2 linked regions of the Allocatelliglobosispora scoriae genome follow. The main gene of each other region encodes a partner of the protein of the gene in region 2 in a complex. Links are inferred from orthologs where the notes say so. Each region holds a gene or a part of one and is shown on either strand. Other genes may lie near its edges. The genes, in order: pcrA and uvrB.

The links.
Region 1: the proteins of uvrB (region 2) and pcrA are in contact, whole or in part, in a crystal structure (PDB 7EGT), measured with the Thermus thermophilus proteins. The link is inferred for Allocatelliglobosispora scoriae from one-to-one orthologs. Residues at the interface, in WP_096411307.1 of Thermus thermophilus: Glu23, Leu25, Arg26, Asp27, Gly28, Glu29, Arg30, Phe31, Arg55, Glu326, Asp327, Phe328, Glu379, Ser382, Gln383, His398, Gly400, Arg401; in WP_096412145.1 of Thermus thermophilus: His654, Arg656, Phe657, Gln666, Asp668, Glu669, Lys680, Arg681, Leu682, Ser683, Lys685, Tyr686, Ala687.

What each region holds. Positions count from the first base shown.
Region 1 is NZ_JACHMN010000002.1:4,174,678-4,182,389, reverse strand. The notes cover bases 1,861-4,933. They hold pcrA (DNA helicase PcrA), read right to left. Parts: upstream 4,555-4,933; coding sequence 2,167-4,554; downstream 1,861-2,166. Other genes in these bases: F4553_RS24625 (bifunctional metallophosphatase/5'-nucleotidase), read left to right, coding at 4,835-4,933; F4553_RS24635 (bifunctional methylenetetrahydrofolate dehydrogenase/methenyltetrahydrofolate cyclohydrolase), read left to right, coding at 1,861-2,061. In the rest of the region: F4553_RS24640 (peptide ABC transporter substrate-binding protein), read right to left, coding at 1-763; more of F4553_RS24635, read left to right, coding at 1,198-1,860; more of F4553_RS24625, read left to right, coding at 4,934-6,550; F4553_RS24620 (chorismate mutase), read left to right, coding at 6,810-7,118; F4553_RS24615 (response regulator), read right to left, coding at 7,179-7,712. UniProt on the Escherichia coli protein: A helicase with DNA-dependent ATPase activity. Unwinds DNA duplexes with 3'-5' polarity. Translocates on single-stranded DNA with 3'-5' polarity. Initiates unwinding more efficiently from a nicked substrate than double-stranded DNA.
Region 2 is NZ_JACHMN010000002.1:1,640,816-1,648,393, forward strand. What follows is about bases 1,105-4,043. They hold uvrB (excinuclease ABC subunit UvrB), read right to left. Parts: upstream 3,667-4,043; coding sequence 1,543-3,666; downstream 1,105-1,542. Other genes in these bases: F4553_RS13070 (alpha/beta hydrolase), read left to right, coding at 1,105-1,496; F4553_RS13080 (hypothetical protein), read left to right, coding at 3,999-4,043. Also shown: F4553_RS13060 (TerC family protein), read right to left, coding at 1-217; F4553_RS13065 (antibiotic biosynthesis monooxygenase family protein), read left to right, coding at 428-754; more of F4553_RS13070, read left to right, coding at 765-1,104; more of F4553_RS13080, read left to right, coding at 4,044-5,651; rpsA (30S ribosomal protein S1), read right to left, coding at 6,592-7,578. UniProt on the Escherichia coli protein: The UvrABC repair system catalyzes the recognition and processing of DNA lesions. A damage recognition complex composed of 2 UvrA and 2 UvrB subunits scans DNA for abnormalities.

The sequences.
Region 1 (7,712 bases), 2.5 Mb from region 2 along the record:
GCGCACCGGAGATCGTCGGCTTGACGGAGCCGGCGTAGCCGTCGTACTTCTCGACCTCGATCTGCTGGTCGTGCTTCCAGGTGCCCTTCATCTTGAAGGGGCCGTTGCCGATCGGCGCGTTCTCGAAGTCGGCCTTCAGCTTGCCCTCGGACTCCCACGCCGCCTGCGGCAGCGCGTAGAAGGCGGTGTAGCCGATGATCGACTTGAACTCGCTGAACGGCGCGCTCAGCGTCACCGTGAACGTCGTGTCGTCGACCTTCGCCAGGCCCTTGAGCTTGTTGGCGGACGGCGCCGGCGCGGTCTGCGGACCCGTACCGTCGGGGTCGAGCGGGTTCATCGCGGCGTAGCCGTCGATCTTCTCGAAGAAGTAGTTGTTGTCCTGGGCGTTCGGGCCGTAGGCGCCGTAGTTCCAGGCGTTGATGTAGCTGTCGGACGTGACCTTCTCACCGTTGTGGAAGGTCCAGCCGTCCTTGAGCTTGATCGTCCAGACCTTGTTGTCGGTCGTCTTGACCGACTCGGCCTGCACCTCGACGGGCTTGTTGTCCGCGTCGAAGTCGACCAGCGGCGCGAAGAGCGCCGCCAGCACCTGAGAACCGCTGACCTCCGAGGTGTTGGTCGGGATCAGGTGCTTGGGCTCGGCGATGCCGATCCTCACCACACCGGCCGAGCTGCCACCACTGTCGCTGCCGCTACCGCAGGCCGCCAAGCCGAGCGCTGCGACGAGCGGGATCGCGGTCCAAGAAGCGAGCCTACGAACCTGCATTGAGCCTCCTCATGTCCTCACGCTGCGTAGTCACCACCGCGAGGGGTGGCGACCGCACAACGTCCGGCAAAGGTAGGTCGGAGCAGGTGGCCCGCACAACTTCGACTATCACAGGTCAGTGACGATCGGTGCACGTTGACTTGCCTGTCTTCCCCTCGTCCTGGTATTAGGACGCCGCCCAGCCGGTCGGGCGAATAGTACCGGATTATGTCGTAATAGGCCGTAACCCGTGCCGCTGTCGCCGAGAGAGGTCCGTGCTCCTCCGTCGTAGCAACCCAGAAATTATGTGCCTATTTGTCGTCTCACGCTGTGGAATCGATTAACGCAGAGCACACAGGGTGAGCTTGTTCATAAAGTCATAACAACATCGATAGTACTTCGATCATGAATGGCCGAGGTCGCCGCCGCCGGGGCGGTCGGTAGGATCTGGCCACGTGACCGCAACGATCCTGGACGGCAAGGCGACCGCTGCGGCGGTCAAGGACGAGCTCCGCTCCCGCGTCACGGCGCTCGCCGCACGAGGCATCACGCCCGGGCTCGCGACCGTGCTGGTCGGTGACGATCCGGGTTCCCGTGCCTACGTGGCCGGCAAGCACCGCGACTGCGCCGAGGTCGGCATCGCCTCCATCCGCGTCGACCTGCCCGCCGATGCGACCCAGGCCCAGGTCGAGGCAGCCGTCGCCGAGCTCAACGCGGACCCCGCCTGCACCGGGTTCATCGTGCAGCTGCCCCTGCCGCGGGGGCTGGACGAGAACCGGGTGCTCGAGCTCATCGACCCCGCCAAGGACGCCGACGGGCTGCACCCGATCAGTCTCGGCCGCCTCGTGCTCGGCGTCGCCGCACCGCTGCCGTGCACGCCCCTCGGGATCGTCGAGCTGCTCCGCCGCTATGGCGTGCCGCTCGACGGAGCCGAGGTGGTCGTGGTCGGCCGGGGCACCACCGTCGGGCGGCCGCTGGGGCTCCTGCTCACCCGGCGCAGCGAGAACGCCACGGTCACTCTCTGCCACACGGGCACCCGGGACCTCGCGGCGCACACCCGGCGCGCGGACATCATCGTGGCGGCCGCGGGCGTCCCCCACCTCATCAAGCCTGAGATGGTGCGGCCCGGCGCCGCCGTACTGGACGTGGGCGTGACGCGCGTCGAGTCGGCCGACCCGGACGGCAAGGCACGGCTGCTCGGCGACGTCGACCCGGCCGTCGCCGAGGTCGCGGGGCACCTCTCCCCCAACCCCGGCGGCGTCGGCCTGATGACCCGGGCGATGCTGCTCGCCAACGTGGTCACCCTCGCCGAAGCGTAGAGCGCCCGTCAATTGGCGGCCGGCAAGGCGCGCGGCGCCGCCGTGTGCGCCCTTTGGACACAAGGCGACGAGCAACGCCGCCAGGCGCCGATTGACGGGCCGCTCTCAGATCTTTTCGATGGAGGCGTGGCGAAGGACGAGCCAGACGGTCTGCTCGCCGAAGTCGACCTGAGCCTGCGCGCGCGGGCCGTTGCCCTCGACCGCGAGCACCCGGCCCATGCCGTAGCGCTGGTGCAGCACCCGGTCGCCCGCCGCCAGCGACGGCACCGAGGCGGCCGCGAGGTCGCTCGCGGTCGCGAGCTTCGACGGGTCGATCCCGATCTTGGAGGCGATCGCCGCGGCGCGGCTCGTGCCGCCGGTGAAGGTGCTGGTCGCGCCCGCGTTGCGCTCACGCCCGCCGATCCCACCACCCCATGAGGTGTACGCCCCCTGGGTGCGCTCCCAATCCGTCACCTCGGGCGGCAGCTCCTCCAGGAACCGCGACGCCGGATTGTAGGACGGCTGCCCCCAGGCGGACCTCGTCACCGCCCGGCTGAGGAAGAGGCGCCGGCGGGCGCGGGTGATCCCGACATAGGCGAGGCGCCGCTCCTCCTCCAGCTCCTTGGCGTCGCCGAGGCTGCGCTGGTGCGGGAAGACGCCGTCCTCGAGACCGGTGAGGAAGACGACCGGGAACTCCAGCCCTTTCGCCGTGTGCAGCGTCATCAGCGTGACCACGCCCTGGTGGTCCGGATCGTCCTCGGGGACCTGGTCGGAGTCGGCGACCAGCGCGACCTGCTCCAGGAACCCCGCGAGGGTGGGCAGCTCATCGCCCTCGGACGCCTCGAGCCGCTCGGTGTATTCGCGGGCGACGCTGACGAGCTCCTGCAGGTTCTCCAGGCGGCCCTCGTCCTGTGGATCGACGCTCGTCTCCAGCTCGGCGAGCAGGCCCGAGCGCGACAGCAGCAGCTCCAGAACCTGCTCCGGCGGGGCGGTCTCGGCGAGCACCCGCGCCTCGTCGAGCAGCTCCACCAGCCCGCCGATCGAGTTGGCCGCGCGCGCGGAGATGCCCGGCGCCTCACCCGCGCGGCGCATCGCGGCGCCGAACGAGATCCGGTCGCGGGAGGCGAGCGCCTCGACGCACGCCTCAGCCCGCTCGCCGATCCCGCGCTTGGGCGTGTTGATGATGCGGCGCACCGAGACCGTGTCGTCGAGGTTGGAGACCGACCGCAGGTAGGCGAGCGCGTCACGGACCTCCTTGCGCTCGTAGAAGCGGACACCGCCGACGACCTTGTAGGGCAGGCCGAAGCGGATGAAGACCTCTTCGAAGACGCGGGACTGCGCGTTGGTGCGGTAGAAGACGGCGACGTCACCCGGGCGCGCCTCACCGGCGTCGGCGAGCTTGTCGATCTGGCGGGCGACCCAGTCGGCCTCGGAGTGCTCGGTGTCGGCGACATAGCCGACGATCCGCTCGCCCTCGCCCTGGTCGGACCAGAGCCGCTTGGCCTTGCGGCCGGTGTTGCGGTCGATCACCGCGTTGGCGGCGGTGAGGATCGTCTGGGTGGAGCGGTAATTCTGCTCCAGCAGGATCGTGCGCGCCTGCGGGTAGTCGCGCTCGAACTCCAGGATGTTGCGGATCGTGGCACCGCGGAACGCGTAGATCGACTGATCGGCGTCACCGACGACGCAGAGCTCGCCGGTCTGGCCGACCAGCTCCTTGACCAGCGTGTACTGCGCGTGGTTGGTGTCCTGATACTCGTCGACGAGGACGTGCTGGAAGCGGCGGCGATATTTCTCCGCGATGTCGGGGTGCGACTGGAGCAGGTGGACGGTGCGCATGATGATGTCGTCGAAGTCCAGCGCGTGCGCCTGCGCCAGCTTCGCCTGGTAGAGCGTGTAGACCTCGCCGAGGATGCGCTGCTGCGGGCCCGCCGGGGTGAAGGACTCCGGGTCGATCAGCTCGTTTTTCAAGTTGCTGACCTGCGCCGCGAGCCCGCGCGGCGGGTAGCGCTTGGGATCGATGTCGAGCTCCCGGGAGACCATCGTCATCAGCCGCCGCGAGTCGTCCGCGTCATAGATCGAGAAGGTGCTCTTCAGCCCGGCGTGCTCGTGCTCGGCACGCAGGATCCGCAGGCAGGACGAGTGGAAGGTGGAGACCCACATCATCCTGGCCCGGGGGCCGACCGCCTGCGCGACCCGCTCCTTGAGCTCGCCGGCCGCCTTGTTGGTGAACGTGATCGCCAGCACCTCGCCCGGGTGCACGTGGCGCGCGGCGAGCAGGTAGGCGATGCGCTGCGTCAGCACCCGGGTCTTGCCGGAGCCGGCGCCCGCCACGATCAGCAGCGGCGATCCGCTGTGCATGACGGCTGCACGCTGCGGGTCGTTGAGACCCTCCAGCAGCTTCTCCGGATCGACGGCCGGGCGTCTCGGCTCCGGCGATGACGGCACGACGGCCGCCGACGGCGAAGCGGCGCTCTCAGCGGGTGTGGCTGCGGGGAGGTCAAAGAGTGCATGCATGGTGCGCCGAGTCTATTCCGGCGCACCGACATCGCCATCAAGACAACACCGAACGCTCCTGGCGCTGTTACCTCCGGAGCACCATGATGATCGGTGACGATCGTTTCCCTTCCTATCGGAGGCATCCCCAATGTCCGATCTTGGTCGGCAGAGGCAACCGCAAACCAGGCTTACCCGCCTCGTTCGCACCCTGGGCGTTCCCGCCCTCGCTGCCGCGGTCATCGCCACGCTACCGCTGGCGAATTCGCAGCCCACTGCGGCTGCGGAGCGCTGGACCCCGATGACCCCCGTCTCGGTGACCTACGGGGCGGCCACGGCACAGGCCCTCACCGCGCGCGGCAACCTGCTCGCGTTCAACGACTTCCACGGCGCCATCGACCCGCCGACCGGCAGCGGCGCGGCGGTGAACGGCACTCCCGCGGGTGGCGCGGAGTACCTCACCACGCTGGTGAAGCGGCTGCGCTCGGAGGCGACGGCAGCGGGCAAGTCGTCGCTGACCGTCGGCGCCGGTGACCTCGTCGGCGCGTCGCCGCTGGTCAGCGCCGCGTTCCACGACGAGCCGGCGATCGAGCTGATGAACAACGCCGGGCTCGACCTGAGCTCCGTGGGCAACCACGAGTTCGACGAGGGCATCACCGAGCTCAAGCGCCTGCAGCGCGGCGGCTGTCACCCGACCGACGGCTGCGCCGACGGCGACGGGTTCAGCGGAGCGGACTTCCGCTACCTCGCTGCAAACGTTCTCGACAAGCACACCAAGCTGCCGATCCTCGACCCGATCTCGCTGCGGATCGTCCAGGGCGTGCCGGTCGCCTATGTCGGCATGACCCTGGAGGCGACGCCGACCATCGTCAACCCGGCCGGCATCACCACGGTCGAGTTCCGCGATGAGATCGAGGTCGCCAACTTCTACGCGAAGCTGCTGCGCTTCATCGGCATCAGGTCGCTCGTGCTGCTGATCCACGAGGGCGGTACGCAGAACGTCACGCCGGCCGACCCGTCGAGCTGTGCCTCGTTCGCCGGACCCATCACCGACATCGTCGGCGGCCTCGACCCGGCCTACGGCATCGTCGTCTCGGGCCACACGCACCGGTTCTACTCCTGCGCGCTGCCGAACTCCTCGGGCGCCAGCACGGTCGTGACCAGCGCCGGCACCAACGGCCAGCTCGTCACGAACATCGACTACACGCTCGACAAGCGGACCTTCAAGTTCACGTCCGTCTCGGCGAGCAACGTGATCGCGGAGAACGGCGTACGCAACCCCGACGGCACCTGGCAGACCTCCGCGCCGGGCGTTTTCGTGCGCAACCCCGCCCTGGTGGACCCGGCCGCCAAGGTGATCGCCGACAAGTACCGCGTCGCCGTCGCACCGCTCGCCAACCGCGTGGTGGGCGCCATCACCGCCGACATCACCCGCACGGCCCTGCCGAGCGGCGAGAGCGTGATGGGCGATGTCATCGCCGACGCGCAGCTCGCCTACACCGCGGCGTCCAACGGTGCCGTGATCGCCCTCATGAACCCCGGCGGCGTCCGGGCCGACATCGCCTACTCGGCCTCGCCCGGTGGCGAGCCCGCCGGCGCGGTGACCTACGGCGAGGCCTTCACGGTCCAGCCCTTCAACAACCTGGTCGTCACGCAGGCCTTCACCGGAGCGCAGATCAAGGAGGTGCTGGAGCAGCAGTTCGCCGGGTACGCGGGCCAGAGCACCACGCGCATCCTGCAGGTGAGCAGCGGCTTCACCTACACCTACACCGCTTCCGGCCCCCTCGGCTCCCGCGTGTCGAACATCGCGCTCAACGGGACGCCGATCGACCCCGCGGCGACCTACAAGGTGACGACGAACGACTTCCTCGCCAACGGCGGTGACGGCTTCACCAACCTGAAGCTCGGCACCGGTCGGGTCTTCGCGCCCGGCTTCGACGTGGACGCGCTCGTCGCCTACCTCGGGGCGGCTCCGGTCTCCCCGACGGCTGCCAACCGGATCACGCGCCTGCCGTAAGGATTCATCTCCCGGTATGCGTATCGCCGTGTGCGCGAGCTCTCCCATTTGCTGGGAGGGCTCGCGCACACCCCGTTGGCTGTGGCAAGATGGGGAGCGTGATCAAGCAGGTGCGATTTTATTTTGCGGCTTCGGGAGCTTCCCCAGCCGCTGGTCGCGTCTGATCACACAGACCTGCCAAGCCCTGGACTCCCGAAGAGTCCGGGGCTTTTTTGCGTCCGGGCTCGTCAATCCCGACCTTCAGCTAGGAGAACGAGAGATGAGCATCACCACCGCACCGAAACTGGCCGACGGCATCAGCGGCACCGGCACCAAGGAGCACGCCGCGGCAGAGGAGATCGTCGCTCTGCGAGAACGAATCGATGAGATCGACGCCACGATCATCGCCCTGTGGCGGGAGCGCGCGGCGATCTCCCAGCGGGTCGGGGCGACCCGGGTCGCGTCCGGCGGCACCAGGCTCGTGCTGTCGCGCGAGCGCGAGATCCTCGACCGTTTCCGCCAGGAGCTCGGGGCCGACGGCACCCAGCTCGCCCTGCTCATCCTCCGAGCGGGCCGAGGCGCGCTCTGAGCAAGCTGTCAGTGGAAGGGCCCTACCTCATGACCCGGTAGGGCCGGCGACCCGGCCTCGTCACACCAGGCGGCGGTCGGCCGCCCAGCGGGACAGCTCGTAGCGGTTGGACATCTGCAGCTTGCGCAGGACATTGCTGACGTGCGTCTCGACCGTCTTGATGGAGATGAAGAGCTCCTTCGCGATCTCCTTGTAGGCGTAGCCCCTCGCCAGCAGGCGCAGCACCTCGCGCTCGCGGTTGGTGAGCTGGTCCAGCTCCGGATCGGCGAGCGCGGCATCGGGCCGGGCGGCGAAGGCGTCGAGCACGAACCCGGCGAGCCTCGGGCTGAAGACCGCGTCACCGTCGGCGACGCGGCGGATCGCGCCGGCGAGCTCGTCCGGCGAGATGGTCTTGGTGACGTAACCCCTGGCCCCGGCACGGATGAGCCCGATCACGTCCTCGGCGGCGTCGGAGACGCTGAGCGCGAGGAACTTGACGTTGGGCGTGGTCTTGCGGATCGCCTCCAGCACCGCCCGGCCACCGCCGTCGGGCATGTGGACGTCGAGCAGCACGACATCGGGGGTATGCCGGGCGATCTGCGCGATCGCCTCCTG
Region 2 (7,578 bases):
GCCAGCCGGCGAAGAACTCGCCACCGTAGGTGCCACCGTGCTTGCCGTAGACGTAGACCCCGAACGCGACGGCCAGCGCAACATAGAAGAGGACCCAGAGGGTCGATTCCTTCATGGAGGGCTCGTGCGGCCGTCGCGCCACGATGACGAAGTCGATGAGCAACAGCACCATGAGGCCGACGAGGGTGACGCCCCACTCAAGGCTGGACACGTTCATAAATTAACCCTCCGGTAGGCAGCGCAAAACCACCGGAGGTCTCTTCTGCCACGGAAAATCCCGTGACCGACGGAACCGGGCCTCTATGCGCAGGCCGTGCTGACGACTCCGCCGCGAGGGAATACTCCCCTCCCGATCGAACATTATTCTCCATGATGACCTACTCGGGTCCGCTTCCGGGGCTGAAATCGAGTGTGAAAAGATCCTCCAATGGTTGTGGAAGTGGCTATTTTCGACATCGTCCCCGGTCAGGAGGACGACTTCGCGGCCGCCTATGAGCAGGGTCACCACGTTCTCGCCAGCACTCCGGGCTGCCACGGCGTGCGGATGACCCGGGGGATCGAGACCCCGACCCGGTTCATCCTCATCGTCGAGTGGGACTCGGTCCAGGCACACACGCAGAACTTCCGGGAGTCGGAGCGCTTCGGCGTCTGGCGCGGTCTGATCGGCCCCTACTTCGCCACGCCGCCGCTGATGGAGCACTTCATCGACGTGACCGCCGGGGCGCCGGTGGAGGAAGCCAGCCTTGGGCACTAGGCATGACCTGTTGCGCACCATCGACGGTGTGCTCATCTCCGCGAACCACCAGCCCGGCCCCACCGAACTCGCCCTGGTGATAGCGCACGGGTTCACCGGCTCCTGGCGCCGACCGGCGGTACGCAGAGCGGCCGACGTCTTCAACCGGGGCGCCGGCGTCATCAGCTTCGACTTCCGCGGGCACGGCCGCTCCGGCGGCTCCTCCACCGTCGGCGACCAGGAGATCCACGACCTGGAGGCGGCCGTCGCCTGGGCCCGCGAGCTGGGCTACAAGGAGATCGTCACGATCGGCTTCTCCATGGGCGCCTCCGTCGTCGTCCGGCACGCCGCGCTCGTCCGCGGGGTGGCCGCCGCCGTCGCGGTGAGCAGCCCGGCCCGGTGGTACTACCGGGGCACCACGCCGATGCGGCGGGTGCACTGGGTGATCGAACGCCGCCTGGGCCGCCTCCTCGGCAGGGTCGCCCTCCGGACGCGGATCTCCGGCCGGGGCTGGAACCCGGTGCCGGAGTCACCGACCGAGGTGGTCGCCCGGATCGCGCCGACACCGCTGCTCGTGGTGCACGGCGACGCCGACACGTATTTCCCCGTGGAGCACGCTTACTCCCTCTTCGCCGCGGCCAACGACCCGCGCTCCATCTGGATCGAGCGGGAGTTCGGGCACGCCGAAAACGCGGCCACCGAAGAGCTCCTGGAGCGGATCGCCGACTGGATCGACCGGGCGGTCGGCATCACCCGACCGTGACATCCGCACCGGCCGCAGATCTGCGCGGCCGGTGCGGATGCCGCCGTCAGTCGGCCTCAGCCATGATCTTGAGCTCCTTCTTCAGCTCGTGGATCTCGTCGCGGATCCGGGCCGCCAGCTCGAACTGCAGCTCCCGGGCGGCGGCGAGCATCTGGTCGTTGAGCTCGGCGATCAGGGTCATCAGCTGATCGCGGGCCATGCCCTGCGAGTTGGCCTCGACCTTGCCGCCGCGCGACCGCGTGCCCGGTGTCGGTGCCTTGCCCCGCGACAGCTGCCGCCCGGCGCCGCCGACGATCGCACCGCCGGGGCCGTGCCCGCCGAGCGCCGACTCGGTATCCTCGGCCTCTCGGTAGATGTCGTCGAGGATGTCGTGGATGCGCTTGCGCAGCGGCTGCGGCTCGACACCGGCCGCCTCGTTGTATGCCACCTGCTTGGCCCGGCGCCGATCGGTCTCCTCGATCGCCTTCGCCATCGACGGGGTGATCTTGTCGGCGTACATGTGGACCTCGCCGGAGACGTTACGGGCCGCGCGGCCGATCGTCTGGATGAGGCTCGTGCCGCTGCGCAGGAAGCCCTCCTTGTCGGCGTCGAGGATCGCCACCAGGGAGACCTCGGGCAGGTCGAGACCCTCTCGGAGCAGGTTGATGCCGACGAGGACGTCGTATTCGCCCATGCGGAGCTCCTTGAGCAGCTCCACCCGGCGCAGCGTGTCGACCTCCGAGTGCAGGTAGCGCACGCGGATCCCCTGCTCCAGCAGGTAGTCGGTGAGATCCTCGGACATCTTCTTGGTCAGCGTGGTGACGAGGACGCGCTCGTCGCGCTCGGTGCGCAGCCGGATCTCGTGGATCAGGTCGTCGATCTGGCCCCGGGTCGGCTTGATCACCACCTGCGGGTCGACGAGGCCGGTCGGGCGGATCACCTGCTCGACGAACTCCCCGCCGGACTGCCGCAGCTCCCACGGGCCGGGGGTCGCCGAGAGGAAGACCTGCTGCCCGACCCGCTCCAGGAACTCGTCGAAGCGCAGCGGCCGGTTGTCCATCGCCGACGGGAGCCGGAAACCGTGCTCGACCAGCATCCGCTTGCGGGAGGCGTCACCCTCGTACATCCCGCCGATCTGCGGGATCGTCACGTGGGACTCGTCGATGACGGTGATGAAGTCGTCGGGGAAGTAGTCGAGCAGGCAGTGCGGAGGGCTGCCCGGACCCCGGCCGTCGATGTGGCGGGAGTAGTTCTCGATGCCGGAGCAGAAGCCGACCTGGCGCATCATCTCGATGTCATAGGTGGTGCGCATCCGCAGCCGCTGCGCCTCCAGCAGCTTGCCCTGACGGTCCAGCTCCGCGAGGCGCTCCTCCAGCTCGACCTCGATGTCGCGGACCGCGCGCTCCATCCGCTCCGGACCGGCCGCGTAGTGCGTCGCCGGGAAGACGAGCATCTGGTCGACCTCGCGGACCACGTCGCCGGTGAGGGGGTGCAGGTAGGAGAGGCGCTCGACCTCGTCGCCGAAGAGCTCGATCCGCAGCGCCAACTCCTCGTAGGCCGGGATGATCTCCAGCGTGTCGCCCCGGACCCGGAAGGTGCCCCGGTTGAACGCGATGTCGTTGCGCGAATACTGGATGTCGACCAGGCGGCGCAGCAGCTTGTCGCGGTCGATCTCCTCGCCGACGCTGACCTTGACGGCGCGCTCGAGGTACTCCTGTGGCGTGCCGAGACCGTAGATCGCGCTGACGGTCGCGACGACGATGACATCGCGCCTGGTCAGCAGCGACATCGTCGCCGAGTGGCGCAACCGCTCGACCTCCTCGTTGATCGAGGAGTCCTTCTCGATGTAGGTGTCGGTCTGCGGGATGTAGGCCTCGGGCTGGTAGTAGTCGTAGTAGCTGACGAAGTATTCGACGGCGTTGTGGGGCATCAGCTCGCGGAACTCCTTGGCGAGCTGCGCGCAGAGGGTCTTGTTGGGTGCCAGCACGAGCGCGGGGCGCTGCAGCTTCTCCACCAGCCAGGCGGTCGTCGCGCTCTTGCCCGTGCCCGTCGCGCCCATCAGCACGACCTGCCGCTCCCCCGCCCGCACCCGGCGCTCCAGCTCCGCGATCGCGGTCGGCTGATCACCGGAGGGGACGAATTCGCTGACCACCCGGAAGGTGCCGTCGACGCGTGGGATCTCGAGTGCCATGCCCATCAACCTACGCCGTGGGTATGACAGCCTTTGTCGGACCGGACAGGAAGCACGGGACTATACGTGACCACCTCGCTGCAATATTGCGATTGTGTGTCGTGGTCGACTCGATTACCCTCGATTCGTAGGCCGCTCGCGGCGGCCGACCGGGGATGATGACCGGACCTCCACACCGGCCGGTCCCCTCGGCGCCGGGTTGCAGCTCCTGCCGTGGCACATCGCCAAGGGCCGGTGAGCGCACCTGTGCGGTTGCGCTTACGCGCACACGGCCGCCGCGAGCGTCCTTATTTTGCCCGTCACCGATCTGCGCGCTGCGGCGTTCTCCTCGCGTGGAGGCAACCCGACCCAACGGCCGTCGCCGCTCCCTCTCCCTCATCGTCGTCGCGGTCCTCGCGCTCGGCGCCCTCGCCGGGATGAGCCAGGGCCTGCGATCGTGCTCGACGCCAGAGACCAAGCCCGAGAGCAGTCGGCCGCTCAACGGCACCGACCTGCAGAAGCTCGGCAGCATGCGGCTGCACAACTTCCAGGACGCCCGGGCCGGCATCCATGGGACCATCGGCAAGACCGGCTCGGAGATCACCTTTGCGGGCTGGGTCGACTGGCAGCGCCCGCTGATCTACCTCTCCACCAGCAACACCCGCTCCGGCAGCCCGAACATCCTGCTCCAGGCGTCGCCGGGGGTGGTCGCCTACCGCATCGGCAAGCCGCCAGGCACGGCCGCGACACCCAGCCCGGGTCCGAGCGGCGCGGGCGATCCCGCGCTGCCGCCGGCCACGCCGCCGTCCGACAATTGGCGGGTACGCCCCCTCGGCCAGCTCATCAAGGACAAGCCGGACCCGGTCGACAGCCTGCTGGCGCTGATCTTCTCCGTCGCGGCGAACCAACCGGACCGGACCGATTTGCTGGAGCAGCTCGACGCCCGCTGGCTGCGCCACGACAACGTCCTCGGCACCCCGGTCGAGGTGATGATCGGCCCCGCGGTGATCCCCCTGCGCCCCTGGGCCAGCCCTTCCGCGACCATTCCGCCGAGCTCGGCATCGACGCAGCCCCCGGCGTCCCCCGCCGTGCAGGGCGTCCGCCAGGTCCAGCCCGGCTCCTCGGCTGCCGCTCCGTCCGCGACGGCCTCGGCCTCGCCCAGCGCATCACCCAGTGCTTCACCGCCCGCACCGAACTCGCTCGCCGCGCACGGCGGTGCGGTCGCCTACTACCTGGACGGCGCGGCCCGGCTGCTGCGCATGGAGGCCCTGCTCACCCAGGAGATCTCCGTCCAGGTGGACCTGCAGCGCGATGATCGGCCGGTGCTGACGACGATCGACGTCCTCGGCGGCGGCATGATCAAACCCCGGGCGGTCACCACCGTCGAGGCGAAGGCGCTGGCCCGGATGCGCCAGCGCAACCTCAACGCCGGGGGCGGCCACGTCACGGTGACGATGCCGGTCGGCGGCGGCGGCCTGATCGAGGCGTCCGGCTGGCTCGACTGGCGGACCGGCCTCGCCTACCTCTACGCGCGGAACCTCGACGAGCCCACGTCCAACGTGCTGGTCCTCGCCGGGCGCAAGGGCATCTCGATCAAGCAGTTCCAGCAGCAGAAGACCGATCCGCCCCTGCCGCAGCCGCCGCGGGGCGGATGGGTGACGAACGAGTGGAGCGATCTCGGCATCAAGGTCGCCGTCACCGACATCGACGTCCTGCTGCACGAGGCGCTGTCGCTCGCGGTGAGCAGCCGCGACGACCCGGTCTCGCTCGGCAAGGCCGCGCACCGGCTGCGCGCCGACATGATCGGCAAGGTGCCGGTCGCGGTCTTCGAGATCCCCGGGCAGCAGGACATCGGGCTGCCGAGCGGCTATGCCCGGCTGCGCTACTGGGTGGACAGCACCGGGGTCGTGCACCGGATCGAGATCCGGACGAAGACGGGTGGCCTCGGCCGCCTGGACCTCGACGTGAAGTCCAAGCTCCCAGCCCTCCCCCGCACCGTCTCCTGACACGTTGTGCAGCAGAGCGCGGCCATTTCGCTTCGCGAGGCCACGCTTTGCTGCATGACGTGCCGCGCGGGAGTGCCACGCATGCCGCGCGGGAGTTCCACGCGTGCCGGGTGGAAGCGCAGGGGATGCCGGGCGAAGGTGCCGCGCGGGAGTTCCACGCGCGCCGGGTGGGAGCGCCAGGGGATGATCGCGCTCGGTCCGGGAAGGTGGCCCTCCGCTGAGACCGGGATGGGCCGGCTTCCCGGAAACGACGCGATCTAGCTCAGGCGGGCCCGCAGCGTCGTCCAGACCTCGTCCACCTGGGCAGCCAGCTCCTCGGGGGTGCCGTTGTTGTCGATCAGGATGTCCGCGGCCGCCCGTCGCTGCTCGTCGGTGGCCTGGGCGGCGATCCGGGCCCGCGCCTCGTCCTCGGCCATCCCCCGGTCCCGCATCACCCGGGCGACCCGGGTCTCGGTCTCGGCGAGCACGACGATGACCAGCTCATAGGTGGATGCCAGCCCCGCCTCGATCAGCAGCGGCACGTCGTTGACGACGACGGAGTCCGGCGGTGCGGCGGTGGCGAGCTCGACCGTACGCGAGCGCACCCGGGGATGGATGATCGCCTCGAGGCGCTTGCGGGCGGCGGTGTCGCCGAAGACCGCAGCGGCGAGTGCCGCCCGGTCGACGCCGCCGTCAGCGCCCAGCACACCGGTGCCGAACTCGGCAACGACCTCGGCGAGCCCGTCCGTTCCCGGTGCGATCACCGCACGGGCCAGGCGGTCGGAGTCGATGATGATCGCTCCGCGCTCGGCGAGCAGCTTCGCGACCGCGCTCTTGCCGGCGCCGATGCCGCCGGTCAGACCTACCCACACCATGCCGAACAGTCAACCACGGCGCAGAAATGAAGGAGGAGGGCGACCCGGCCGGGGTCGCCCTCCTCCTTCATGGGGATCAATCAGCCTTACTTGCCGCCGGCCAGCTTCTCGCGAAGTGCCGCCAGCGCCTCGTCGGTGGCGAGGGTGCCCGAGGGCTCCTCCGCCGCCTTGGCCGGAGCCGGAGTCGAGGTGGAGACGTTGCCGGTCGGGGTCTCGGCAGCCGCAACCGCGTCAGCGGCGCGCGAGGTCACAACCTGCTTCGTGTGGGCCTCCCAGCGGATACGCGCCTCCGCGTACTGCTTCTCCCACTCGTCGCGCTGCTTCTCGAAGCCGTCGAGCCACTCGCCCGTCTCGGGGTCGAACCCGTCCGGGTAGACGTAGTTGCCCTCGGCGTCGTAGGTCGCAGACATGCCGTAGAGGGTGGGGTCGAAGTGCTCCTCGCCCTCCACGAAGCCCTCGTTGGCCTGCTTGAGCGAGAGCGAGATCCGCCGACGCTCGAGGTCGATGTCGATGACCTTGACCATGACATCGCCGCCGACCTGCACGACCTGCTCCGGGATCTCCACGTGGCGCTCGGCCAGCTCGGAGATGTGCACCAGGCCCTCGATGCCGTCCTCGACGCGGACGAACGCGCCGAACGGAACCAGCTTGGTGACCTTGCCCGGAACGATGTTGTTGATCGCGTGGGTCCGCGCGAACTGACGCCACGGGTCCTCCTGCGTCGCCTTCAGCGACAGGGAGACACGCTCGCGGTCCAGGTCGACGTCGAGAACCTCGACCTCGACCTCCTGGCCGACCTCGACAACCTCGGACGGGTGGTCGATGTGCTTCCAGGACAGCTCGGAGACGTGCACCAGACCGTCGACGCCACCCAGGTCCACGAAGGCACCGAAGTTGACGATCGACGAGACGACGCCCTTGCGGACCTGGCCCTTGCCGAGCTTGTTCAGGAACTCGGTGCGGACCTCGGACTGCGTCTGCTCCAGGTAAGCACGGCGCGACAGGACCACGTTGTTGCGGTTCTTGTCGAGCTCGATGATCTTCGCCTCGAGCTCGCGGCCCACGTACGGCTG